2 linked regions of the Methylacidimicrobium sp. AP8 genome follow. The protein of the gene in region 1 interacts with the protein of each later gene in a pairwise test. Links are inferred from orthologs where the notes say so. Each region holds a gene or a part of one and is shown on either strand. Other genes may lie near its edges.

Region 1 (5,872 bases):
CAAGTTAGTGCATCCGCAGTCCGGGCAGCTGGTTGCGGAGATCCAGGCGGGTCGGGCACGGATCCCGCCCGACTACGAGCTGCTTCCCTTGGCGGCCGAGGAAGGAAAGGCCTCCGGCCAGCGGCAGATCCTTGTGAAGCGCAGAGCGGAGATGGGAGGGAAGTTCGTGCGGAGGGCGTATCGCGGGTTCGACGAGGTCGGCCGCCCCACCGTTGTGATCGAGTTCACCGATGAGGGCTCCCGTCGCTTCGGAGCGATCACGAGCAGCAACATCGGAAAGCAGCTGGCCATCGTGCTGGACGGTGAGGTGAAAAGCGCCCCCGTGATCCAATCGGCGATCTTCCGCAGCGCGGTGATCTCGGGGGGCAATATGAGCCCCAAGGAGGCGGAGAATTTGGCGAGCGTTCTGGAAAACCCCCTGGAAACTCCGGTCAGGCTCCTCGAGGAGCGGGGGGTCGACCCGTCGCTGGGGCGCGACTCGATCCTGAGCGGCGCGCGAGCGGGATTGACGGCCTTGGCGCTCGTCGTCCTCTTCATGGTGGCCTATTATCGACTAGCCGGCCTGGTTGCCGTCCTCGCCCTGGCCGTCAACCTCTTTTTGCTCTTCGGGTTCCTGGCGCAATTCCACTTCACGCTCACCCTTCCCGGACTGGCCGGAGTCATTTTGACGATCGGCATGGCCGTCGACGCCAACGTCCTGGTCTATGAACGAATGCGGGATGAGCTCGACGCGGGAAAGCCGCTCCGCCAAGCCGTGACCGCCGGCTTCGAACGCGCCTTCAGCGCGATCTTCGATTCGAACCTCACGGTGATCCTGGTCGCCTTGATCTTGATGTGGCTGGGGAGCGGACCTCTGCAAGGCTTCGCCGTCACGCTCGTTCTCGGCATTGCGGCGAATCTCTTCGCGGCTCTGGTGGTGACGCGGAATGCCTTCGAGTGGCTCCTGGCGAGTGGCTGGCTCCGGCGCCTTTCGATGATGCGGATTCTGACGCGCCCGAACTTTCCGTTCCTGGCCTGGCGGCGGACAGCCGGTGGGCTGGCCCTCGCGCTGCTGGCAGCCGGGATGGCCGCGTTTTTCCTCCGGAGCGATAAGCTCCTGGGAGTCGATTTCGTCGGTGGGGATTCCCTAACCGTCGGATACCGGCAGGCGGCACCCCTCCAGGAGGTCCGGGCGGCGCTGGAAGCGGCGGGCATCCATCCCAGCATGGTGCAATATGCGCACGAGTACCGGCAGCTCTCCTTGCAGACCCGCTACGGCGAAGGAGAGCGTGCCTTGCAGGTCCTGCAGAGCAAGCTCCCGGCGGCCGGATTTGCCAATGCCAGGCTTGATAGTGTCGGCCCTGTAGTGGGGGAGGAGCTCAAAGGGCGCGCCCTGCTGGCCCTTTCGCTGGGGCTGGCGGCGATCCTCTTCTATGTCACGATCCGCTACGAGTGGTCCTTTGCTGCCGCGGCGGCGCTCGGACAGCTCCATGACGTTTTCCTGGCCATAGGCTTTATGGCGATCCTGGGGCAGGAGTTCACCATGCCGCTGGTCGGCGCTTTCCTGACGATTCTCGGCTATTCGATCAACGAGAAGATCGTGATTTCCGACCGGGTCCGGGAAGCGGCCCGGCTGCGTTTGGCGGGCACATTCGCGGATCACGTCAACAGCGGCGTCAATTTGACCCTCGCCCGGACGCTGATCACGGGCGGCACCGTGCTGCTGGCCACCCTCTCCATGCTGCTGCTTGGGGGCCCGGTCATTTCCCCGTTTGCGCTGGCGATCCTCATCGGTGTGCTCGGCGGCATGTTCTCCTCCCACTTCCTTACCCCCGGGCTCATGTACTGGTTTCACGAGCTGCGCGGGAAAGGCGGCGGCCAGCCCGCGGCCGGGCGCCCGGCCGCCCAGAGCGCGTGAGCTCCGAAGACGTTCCGCTCGCACGCCCCTCGGCTGCGCGGCCTTCGAGCCGGAAAGCGGGGGAGAGGTCGGTTGTGGGTCGGGAGGGGGACGTCTGCCATGGATGAAGCCGCCACGGGAGACAAGGTCGAGACGATTTGGGAGATCGGCGCTTCGGAGGAAGAGGCCGAAGCCCTGGCTCGGGATCTAGGCGTCTCCTCCCTCCTTGCCGGGCTGCTGGTAGCGCGCGGTTATCGCGATCCGGCGGAGGCGGCCCGTTTTCTCGAGCCCCGGCTTTCGGATCTGGAGGATCCTTTCGCCTTGACCGGCTTGCGGCAAGCGGCCGAACGGCTGAAGGAGGCGATCGTCCGGAGGCAATGCACGCTCGTGTATGGAGATTACGACGTCGATGGGGTGAGCGCCACGGCTCTTCTGGTGCGGGCCATGCGCCTGCTGGGGGCGCCCGTCTCGGCCTTTATTCCGGAGAGGGCTTCGGAAGGCTACGGCCTCACTCGCAAGGGCTTGGAGCGGGCCTTTCGCCTGTTCCGCCGGGAGCGAGGGCGGCACGATCCGGACGGTAAGGAGAAGCCCGAGCTGCTGATCGCCGTCGACTGCGGCACGACCTCGATCGACGAGCTGGCCTGGCTCGCCGCGGAAGGAGTCGACGCGCTCGTGGTCGACCATCATCAGCCCGCCGGCTTTTGGCCGCAGGCTTGCGCCATCGTCAATCCGCATCGCGACGGCCGCGGCAGCCGGCTTGCGAGCGCCGGGCTCGTCTTCAAGCTGCTCCACGGTCTGCTCAAGCTGGAGCCGGCTTATCGGGAACGATTGGTGCTGCGGGAAGAGCTTGATCTGGTCGCCCTGGGGACTATTGCGGACGTCGTCCCTTTGACCGGCGACAATCGCATTCTTGTTGCGCGTGGATTGGAGCAGCTCGGCCGCCGCCGCTTGCCCGGGTTGCGCGCGCTGGCCGGCGTATCGAATGTGGGGGAGAAGCCGACGGTGGAGGACGTCGCCTTTCGGCTGGCTCCGCGCCTCAACGCGAGCGGGCGGCTCGACGACGCCATGGAATCGCTCCGCCTCCTCCTGGCCGATTCGGCATCCGAGGCGGAGCGGGGGGCGCTGGCTCTCCACCAAAAGAACCGGCAGCGACGGCTGGTCGAGCACGAGATGCTCGAGGAGGCGCTCCAGATGGTCCGGAAAGAGCCTCCGGCCCGGATAGGCCGAGCGATCGTGGTGGGCAAGAGGGGATGGCACGCGGGTGTAGCGGGTGTCGTTGCCTCGCGTCTTCTAAGCCGATTTCACCGACTGGTGGCTGTCGTTGCATTCGACGAATCCGGGAACGGAAAGGGGAGCGCGCGGGGGATCCCGGGGATGTCGATCGTCGAGGGGCTGCGGGCGAGCGCGGCCCACTTGGACAAGTTCGGCGGACACGATCTGGCCGCGGGCTTTTCTCTCCGGGAGGCGAACCTAGCCGCCTTCCGGGAGGAGTTGAACCGATGGGCGGCGCGGAACGGAGCTCCTGAGCTCTTTTGCAAGCGTCTCCAGATCGTGCGGCTGCTCCCTCTCTCCGCCGCGAGCCTGCCGCTTTACGAGGAGCTGGAGCGGTTGGCACCCTTCGGGGCGGGAAACACCCGGCCGCTCTTCGCCTTCCCGACACTCTGTCTCGAAGGGCCTCCGGTCCAGGCGGGACGGCTGACGCGGATGCTTCTCCGCTCTGGCGATGCCCGGTGCGAGGCGTTCTCTTTCGACCCGCCGGACGGCCGCGTGATTTCCGGGAGATTCCAGGTTGCGGGCCATCTCGACTGGGACACGGTGGGGAAACGGGTCCGCCTGCGGATCGTCGACTGGAGACCCGAACCCGGCGGGGGCGGTGCCGGAACGATTGAACGCTGAGGGCGGATCATATAGAAGGTGGGAACTAAGCCGCACATGAGTCCCTTCCGAATCGGCTGCGCTCCCTACCTCAACGCCAAGCCGCTCCTTTACGGCCTGGAGGAGTCTGTATTGTTCTGCGCGCCCGCCGAATTGCCCGACCGGCTTCGGAAGGGCCTGCTTGACGCCGGCCTAGCCCCGCTGGGCGCCTGCCTTACGGAAGAATTTGCCCTGGTCGACGGCGTGGGGATCGTGGCCGACGGTCCTGTCAAGAGCGTCATCCTCGTTCATGATCTTCCTCTTTCTGAGGTGCGCTCGATCGCCCTTGATCCCGATACGCGGTCGTCTTTCCTTCTCCTGCGCGTGCTTTTGGAAAATTTTCTTGGCTTTCGTCCCGAGTACGTCCCTTTTACGGAGCGGGCCGATGCCCGCCTGATGATCGGAGATCGGGCGCTGGCGTTCCGGAGGGCCGATCCTGGGGCCCAACTCCTCGATTTGGGGCAGGGCTGGCGCGAGAAGACCGGGCTTCCGTTCGTCTTCGCGGCCTGGGCGATCCCGCGCGGAGCGGCGAGGGCTGCGGAGCTCGCCGCGCTCCTGCGCGAGGCGAAGCGGCGGGGCCTTGCGGCGCGGAGTTCGATCGCGAAGGATGAGAGCGAGCTCGAGTATTTGACGCGGTACATCCGGTATGACGTAGAGGCGCGGGAAAAAGAGGGGATCCGCCGCTTTGTCCGGGAGCTGCGGATCCTGGGAGAGCGTGCGACCGACGAGAGGGATCTGTTATGGGTGTGACGGTAGGCAGCCGTAACGGCCTGGCAAAACGAGCGGAGGCGAAGATTTTAAGCGGCGAGAGGATCTCTCCGGAAGAGGCTCGGGATCTCTATTCCCTTCCTTTGCCCGAGCTGGGGATTCTGGCAGACGCCCGGCGCCGCTGGAAGAAGAAGGAGGCCTACGGAGGGGACGGCGAGCGGATCGTTACCTACATCGTCGATCGCAACATTAACTATACCAATGTCTGCAACGTTGGTTGCCGCTTCTGCGCCTTCTACCGGAGGCAGAGAGACCCGGACCAATACGTGCTCCGTCCGGAGCAGATCGGCCAGAAGGTTGCCGAGCTGGAGGCGATCGGCGGGACGCAGATCCTGCTCCAGGGCGGCCACCATCCGGACCTGGGGATCGACTACTATTTGGAGCTTCTCCACTACTTGAAAGAAAAGCATCCGAGGATCAATGTCCACGGATTCTCCCCGCCGGAATTCGTCCACTTCTCCCGGACTTTCGCCATGCCGCTCGAGGAGGTGCTCCGCCGCTTCCGCGACGCGGGCTTGGGCTCGATACCCGGCGGAGGCGCCGAAATCCTTGTCGACGAGGTGCGCCGGCGCATCGCTCCTCTCAAATGCACTGCGGGTCAGTGGCTCGAGGTGATGCGGACCGCTCACCGGCTCGGATTGCGGTCGACTGCGACCATGATGTTCGGGCATGTCGAGACCCTCGAGGATCGGATCGAGCACCTCCGCCGTCTGCGCGAGCTCCAGGACGAGACCGGAGGTTTTACGGCCTTCATCTGCTGGACTTTCCAGCCCGATCATACGGCGTTGCGGGTCCCGAAGCTCGGGCCCTCCGAGTACCTGCGGATGCAAGCCCTCTCGCGGATCTTTTTGGACAACATCGACAACATCCAATCCTCCTGGGTGACCCAGGGCCCGGAGATCGGGCAGGTCGCTCTCCGTTTCGGCGCCAATGACTTCGGAAGCGTCATGATGGAAGAGAATGTCGTCTCGGCGGCGGGCACGACCTTCCGCATGACGGCGGCAGACATCGAGGACTGCATCCGCGACGCCGGATTCGTGCCCAAGCGCCGGAACAATTGGTACGAGCTATTGTCATGACCGCAGCCTCCGCCGCGGCGGGCCGCCCGGCTGCGGAGCGGTCCTCTCCGCGGCCATGCGCGCGGCGGGAAGCGGAAATGTCTGCAGCCTATGCCCAAGCGGGATGATCTCCATTCGATTTTGCTGATCGGCAGCGGGCCAATCGTGATCGGGCAGGCTTGTGAGTTCGATTATTCCGGAGTGCAGGCGTGCAAGGCGCTCAAAGAGGAGGGCTATCGAGTCATCCTTCTCAATA
Region 2 (6,089 bases), 1.0 Mb from region 1 along the record:
CGAGCGCCAGCGGCGCTCTTTTGACCGCACAGTGCGCCCTCGAGCAGGGGCGCCAGGTTTTCGCCGTTCCGGGACGGATCGACAACCCCCTGGCCGCCGGCTCCAACCGGCTCATCCAGCAAGGAGCCAAGCTCGTGATGGACGCCGGGGACATCGCATCGGAGCTGGCGCTCTGGCTCCCTTCGGTCCCTGCGACCGGGGAGCGGCCGCTCCCCTCCTCTCTGTCCGAGGAAGAGCGCGCGGTCTTTACCGCTCTCGGCCTGGAGGAAAGCCCTTTCGATGCGATCGTCGCGAGAACGGGTTTGCCATCGCCCACCGTCTCTTCTACGTTGCTCCGACTCGAGTTGAAGCGGCTCGTCCGTCGTCTTCCGGGCAACGTCTTCGTGCGCGTCGCTTAGCGATGCGGGCGGCGGCTAAAAAGCATCTCGGGCCCTTCACTCGGGAACGTATGGCTAAGACCCTGATCATTGCCGAAAAGCCGAGCGTGGCCGCCGATCTCGCCTCGGCCATCGGCGGATTTTCCCAGGGACGCCAGGACGTCTACGAGAACGACCGCTATGTCATCTCCTCGGCGATCGGCCATCTGGTCGAGCTCTGCAGGCCGGGCGAGATGGACGAGAAGCACAAGGAGTGGTCGCTCGAGCATCTCCCGATCCTCCCTTCTTCCTTCCGGCTGCGCCCGATCCCCCAGACCAAGCGGCGGCTCGATCTGCTTCTCCAGCTGCTCCGGCGCAGCGATGTCGAGCGGATTATCAACGCCTGCGACGCGGGGAGGGAGGGCGAGCTCATCTTCCGCTACTTGATCGAGTACGCCCGCGTCCGGAAGCCGGTAGACCGTCTCTGGCTCCAATCGATGACGCCGGAGGCGATCCGTCAAGCCCTGAGCCGCCTTCGTCCCCAAGAGGAGATGGAGCCTCTGGCCCAGGCGGCCCTCTGCCGCTCCGAAAGCGACTGGCTGATCGGGATCAACGCAACCCGAGCGCTGACCGGCATCCACTCGAGGCCGGGCGGCTTCGTCCTTACCCCGGTCGGCCGGGTGCAGACGCCGACGCTGGCGATCGTCGTCCAGCGGGACCGGGAGATCCAGGATTTCCGCCCCCGCAACTACTGGGAGCTGCACGCTACCTTCCAGGCGGACGCCCACTCCTACACCGGCCGCTGGTTCGATCCCGGGATCTCCGCCTCCGGCCGGCGAGGCGACTCCTCGGAAGAGAGGCCCGAGCGAATCTGGGATGAGGCGCGGGCCCGGGCGATCCGGGAGAAGTGCCTCGGGAAAAGCGGCTCCGTCAGCGAGGAGCGGAAGGCCGTCCTGCAATCTCCTCCGCCCCTCTTCGACCTGACCTCCCTCCAGCGGGAAGCGAACGGACGCTTCGGCTTCAGCGCCAAGCGGACCCTGCAGATCGCTCAGGCCCTCTACGAAGTCCACAAAGTCCTCACCTATCCGAGAACCGATTCCCGCCACCTTCCCGAAGACTTCCCGGCGACCGTCCGCGGCGTAATCGAAAAGCTCGTAGGGCTTTGGGGTGGCGCGGCCCGGGCGATTCTCGAGAACGGCTGGATCCGTCCCAACAGGCGGATCTTCGATAACGCCAAGGTCTCCGATCACTTCGCGATCATCCCGACGGGCACCCTGCCCGGCGGCCTGGATCCGGCCGAGCGGCGGATCTACGACCTGGTCTGCAAGCGCTTCCTGGCCGTGTTCTATCCCCAGGCCCGCTTCGAATCGCTCACCCGGATCACGGTGGTCGAAGGAGAGAGCTTCCGGACCGAAGGGAAGATCCTCCGCGATCCCGGTTGGCTTTCCGTCTACGGGAGAGAGGCGGCGGAGGAGATGGGAGCGGAGCCAGACGCGAACCTCGCCCCCCTTCCTCCCGGGGCGAGCGCACGCGCGGAAGCCGTCGAAGTCGTCACGCTCTCGACCAAGCCGCCGCCTCACTTCACCGAAGCGACCCTCCTCTCGGCCATGGAGAATGCCGGAAAGCTCGTGGAAGAGGAGCAGCTCCGGGAGGCGATGGCCAAGAAGGGGCTCGGCACGCCCGCCACCCGGGCGGCCATCATCGACGGCCTCGTTGAGGAAGAGTACCTTCGCCGCGAGGGGCGGGAGCTTCTGGCCACGCCGAAGGCCTTTGCGCTCTTCGACCTGCTGCAGGCCGCGGGAATCCCCGTGCTCTCCTCCCCGGAGATGACGGGCGACTGGGAATGGAAGCTCCAGCAGATCGAGCGGGGATCCTTCACCCGGCCTCGCTTCATGGAAGAGATCCGCCGGCTGACCCGCCAGATCGTCGACCAGGCACGCCGCTTCGGCTCGGCCGACGCCTACGTCAAGCCGATGGAGGTCCAGGCTCCGGACGGCTCCCCTCTCGTGGAGACTCTCTATGACTACCGTTCGGCCGAAGGCTTCCGGATTCCGAAGTTTCTGGCCGGCCGGCCTCTTTCCCGGGAGGAGGTGGCCGTGCTCCTGAGAGAGGGAGAGATCGGCCCCCTCTCGGGCTTTCGCAGCCGCTCGGGCCGGCCTTTTTCGGCTCGGCTCAAGCTCGGCCCCGACGGCAAGGTCGCCTTCGTCTTCGCCGAAGAGGGCTCCGAGGAAGATCCCCCGCGGATCATCGATCCGGAACCCCTCGGCTCCTGTCCGGTCGACGGCGGCGGCGTGGTCGAGACCGCCGCCGCCTACGCCTGCGAGCACGCCCTCAAGGAAAGTCCGAGCTGCTCGTTCCGGATCGGAAAGCAGATCCTCGGTCGGCCGATTTCCCGCGCCGAGATCGCCCAGCTGCTGCGCGACCGGAAGACCGGACTGCTCTCGGGCTTTCTCTCCCGGAAGACCAAGCGCCGCTTCTCGGCTTTCCTGGAGCTCAAGGACGGGGGAAAGATCGGCTTCACGTTCGCAAAGCGGGCGCCCGCCGCCGCACTGGAGGCGGGCTCCCCCGCTTCGGCCGGCAGCAACAAGCGAGCGCCCGCCCGTGCCAAGAAGACCCCGGAGAAGAAGCCCTCCCGCCGGGCGTCCGGGAAGAACGACAAAAAGTAGCGCGCCCGCCGCCGCACTGGAGGCGGGCTTGCCATCGGGCCGGCCGTTTTGCCATGCTGGCGTCACGCCGGGACCGGCGTAATCCACCGTAACACTCTATTGGGAGGTTTGGCCCGATCATGACCCCGCTCTCCGCCGAAAGACTGGCAAAGCTCGACTCCTACTGGCGCGCCGCCAACTACCTGGCCGCGGCTCAATTCTACCTCAAGGAGAATCCCCTGCTCCGGGAACCGCTGCGCCCCGAGCATCTCAAGCCGAGGATCCGCGGCCACTGGGGATCCGCGCCGGGCCTCAACTTGATCTACGTCCACCTCAATCGGCTGATCCAGGATACCGGTGCTCGCTTCCTCTTCCTCACCGGCCCGGGCCACTGCGCTTCCGCCGTCCTGGCCAACGTCTACTTGGAGGGCACCTATACCGAATTCTATCCCGAGATGACCCGCGATTTGCCGGGACTCACCCGGTTCTGCCGGCAGTTTTCCTCGCCGGGAGGCGTGCCGAGCCACGTATCGGCGATGACCCCGGGGTCGATTCACGAAGGCGGAGAGCTCGGCTATTCCCTGCTCCATGCGTTCGGAGCGGCCTTCGACAATCCGGAGCTGATCGCGGTCGCCGTCGTGAGCGACGGCGAGGCGGAGACCGGCCCCCTCTCCGGAAGCTGGCAGTCGATCAACTTCCTCAACCCGAAACGGGACGGGGCGGTGCTGCCGATCCTCCACGTCAACGACGGCAAGCTCTCCGGTCCGACGGTCTTCGGCCGGATGGAGGACGAGGAGCTTCGCCTGCTTTTCGCGGGCTTTGGATACCAGGTGCTCACGGTCGCCGGTTCCGATCCCGTCAAGGTGCATCCCGAATTGGCGCAAGCGCTGGACGAGGCCTACGGGCAGATCCGCTCCATCCAAAAGGAGGCTCGGGAAAGCGGGGTCAAGGGGCGTCCCCGCTGGCCCCTGATCCTGTTGCGGACCCCGGACGGCTGGACGGGTCCCAAGGAGGTCGACGGCGTTCCCCTTGAGGGCACCTACCGGTCCCACCGTTCGCCCTTGATGGACGCGCGCGAGAACCCTGAGCACCTCCGGCTGCTCGAAAGCTGGCTGCGGAGCTACAAGCCCGAAGAGCTCTTCCTGGAGAACGGAAGGCTCCGGCCCGATCTGGAGGCGCTCGCGCCGAAAGGCGACCTCCGGATGGGCGCGAGCCCCTACGCCAACGGAGGAAAGCTCCTGGTCGATCTCGATCTGCCCGACTTCGCCAACTACGCGGTGGCGATCAAGCCGCGCGGGACGGTGGATGCGGAAGCCACGCGGGTGGCGGGCAACTATATCCGCGACGTCCTCCGGCGCAATCCCAACAACTTCCGGGTCTTCTGCCCGGATGAGACCGATTCGAACCGGCTGGGTGCGGTCTTCGAGGTGACCGACCGCTGCTGGGTTTCCAAGGTCCTGCCGGGAGACGACAACCTCTCCCCGGACGGAAGGGTGATGGAGGTCTTAAGCGAGCATGCCTGCGAGGGCTGGCTCGAAGGCTACCTGTGGACCGGGAGGCACGGGCTCCTGGTCTCCTACGAGGCCTTCGCCACCGTGCTCGACTCGATGGCCAGCCAGCATGCGAAATGGCTTAAGCTCTACAAAGAGATTCCTTGGCGCCATCCCATTGCTTCCCTCAACTACCTGCTCACTTCCCATGTCTGGCGGCAGGAGTACGACGGCTACACCCACCAAGGGCCGGGATTCATCGACACCTTAATCAACAAGAAGGGGGACGTCGTCCGGATCTATCTTCCGCCCGACGCAAACACCCTTCTCTCGACACTCGACCACTGCCTGCGCAGCCGGCACTACATCAACCTGATCATCGCCGAGAAGCAGCCGGCGCTCCAATGGTTGACCATCGAGGAGGCCCGGGTGCATTGCGCCCGCGGCGCTTCCGTCTGGAGCTGGGCCGGAAACGATGGAGGGGATCCGGACATTGTTCTCGGATGCGCCGGCGATGTCCCGACGCTGGAAGCGGTCGCCGCCGCCTGGCTGCTCCAGACCCACGTGCCGGAGCTGCGGGTGCGGGTCGTCAACGTCGTCGACCTGATGGTCCTCTCTCCCCCCGCCTACCACCCCCATGGAATGGATAATCAGGATTTCGTCAACCTCTTCACGGAGGAGAAGGAGGTGATCTTCGCCTTCCACGGCTATCGGCGGATGGTCCACGACCTGGTGCACGGACGGCCCAATCCGGCGCGCTTCCACGTGCGGGGCTACGTCGAGGAAGGGACGACGACGACCTCCTTCGACATGGTCGTCCTCAACGAGATAAGCCGGTACCACCTCGCCATCGAAGCGCTCCGCCGCGTCCCCCGGCTCGCCTCGCGCGCCCAGCCGGCGATCGATCTTTTCGAAGCCAAGCTGGCGGAACACCGCATCTACGTGAAAAGCCATCTCGACGACATGCCGGAAATCCAGAATTGGACGTGGAGCGCCCCGCGCCCGGCGGTCGGCTAGCCCGCCATTTCTTACAACTTTCGTAGCCGAGGCACCGCAAATGGGCTTGGGTGCGAGGCGGGGCGCAGGTTTTCCACCGGAGCTGCAGGAAGACATAGTGCGAGGAAAACCAAGCGGGAGCGAAGCAGACCGAGACCGTTTTGCAAGCCGTAGGAGAAAGCTTGTGAGAAATGGCGGCTTGGCTTCAAGCAACTCAAGTGGATTGCGGCTATCGAGTTTCTTTCCGATTTCGCCTGCGTGGGAGCCGGCCACGGGGGATACAACGAGGACCAGGAATTCTTCGAGCTCCGATTGGATGAGTTCAGCCGAATCCGCCGCGGCGTAGCCGGACGGCTTTTCGGCTATGAACCTGTGCAATAGTCGTGCCATAGTGAGGACGGAGCAGGACCAACCGATTTTTCGAAAGGAAAGGGGGACCGCTTATCCGAAAAAGGATATCGGACGAGAGAAGAGCTTCGTAGATGCTGCGGATCGGCCGTCCCTGCTTTGTGTTCCGTTTCACGCGCAGCCTCTGATCGTTACGGGTCCAAGCCCCGATCGAGCGAGATGAAAAACACCGGGGAGAAGCTGACCATCGGCGG

Evidence for each region.
Region 2: the proteins of recJ (region 1) and MTHMO_RS04150 interact in binary tests that used the Escherichia coli proteins (3 or more experiments, as listed by UniProt). The link is inferred for Methylacidimicrobium sp. AP8 from one-to-one orthologs.

What each region holds. Positions count from the first base shown.
Region 1 is NZ_LR797830.1:1,946,952-1,952,823, reverse strand. What follows is about bases 1,480-4,384. They hold recJ (single-stranded-DNA-specific exonuclease RecJ), read left to right. Parts: upstream 1,480-1,996; coding sequence 1,997-3,772; downstream 3,773-4,384. Other genes in these bases: MTHMO_RS09090 (menaquinone biosynthesis protein), read left to right, coding at 3,809-4,384; secD (protein translocase subunit SecD), read left to right, coding at 1,480-1,897. Also shown: more of secD, read left to right, coding at 1-1,479; more of MTHMO_RS09090, read left to right, coding at 4,385-4,540; mqnC (cyclic dehypoxanthinyl futalosine synthase), read left to right, coding at 4,531-5,637. UniProt on the Escherichia coli protein: Single-stranded-DNA-specific exonuclease.
Region 2 is NZ_LR797830.1:915,357-921,445, reverse strand. The notes cover bases 114-3,235. They hold MTHMO_RS04150 (DNA topoisomerase III), read left to right. Parts: upstream 114-448; coding sequence 449-3,022; downstream 3,023-3,235. Other genes in these bases: MTHMO_RS04145 (phosphoketolase), read left to right, coding at 3,142-3,235; dprA (DNA-processing protein DprA), read left to right, coding at 114-398. Also shown: more of dprA, read left to right, coding at 1-113; more of MTHMO_RS04145, read left to right, coding at 3,236-5,508; merR (Hg(II)-responsive transcriptional regulator), read left to right, coding at 6,055-6,089.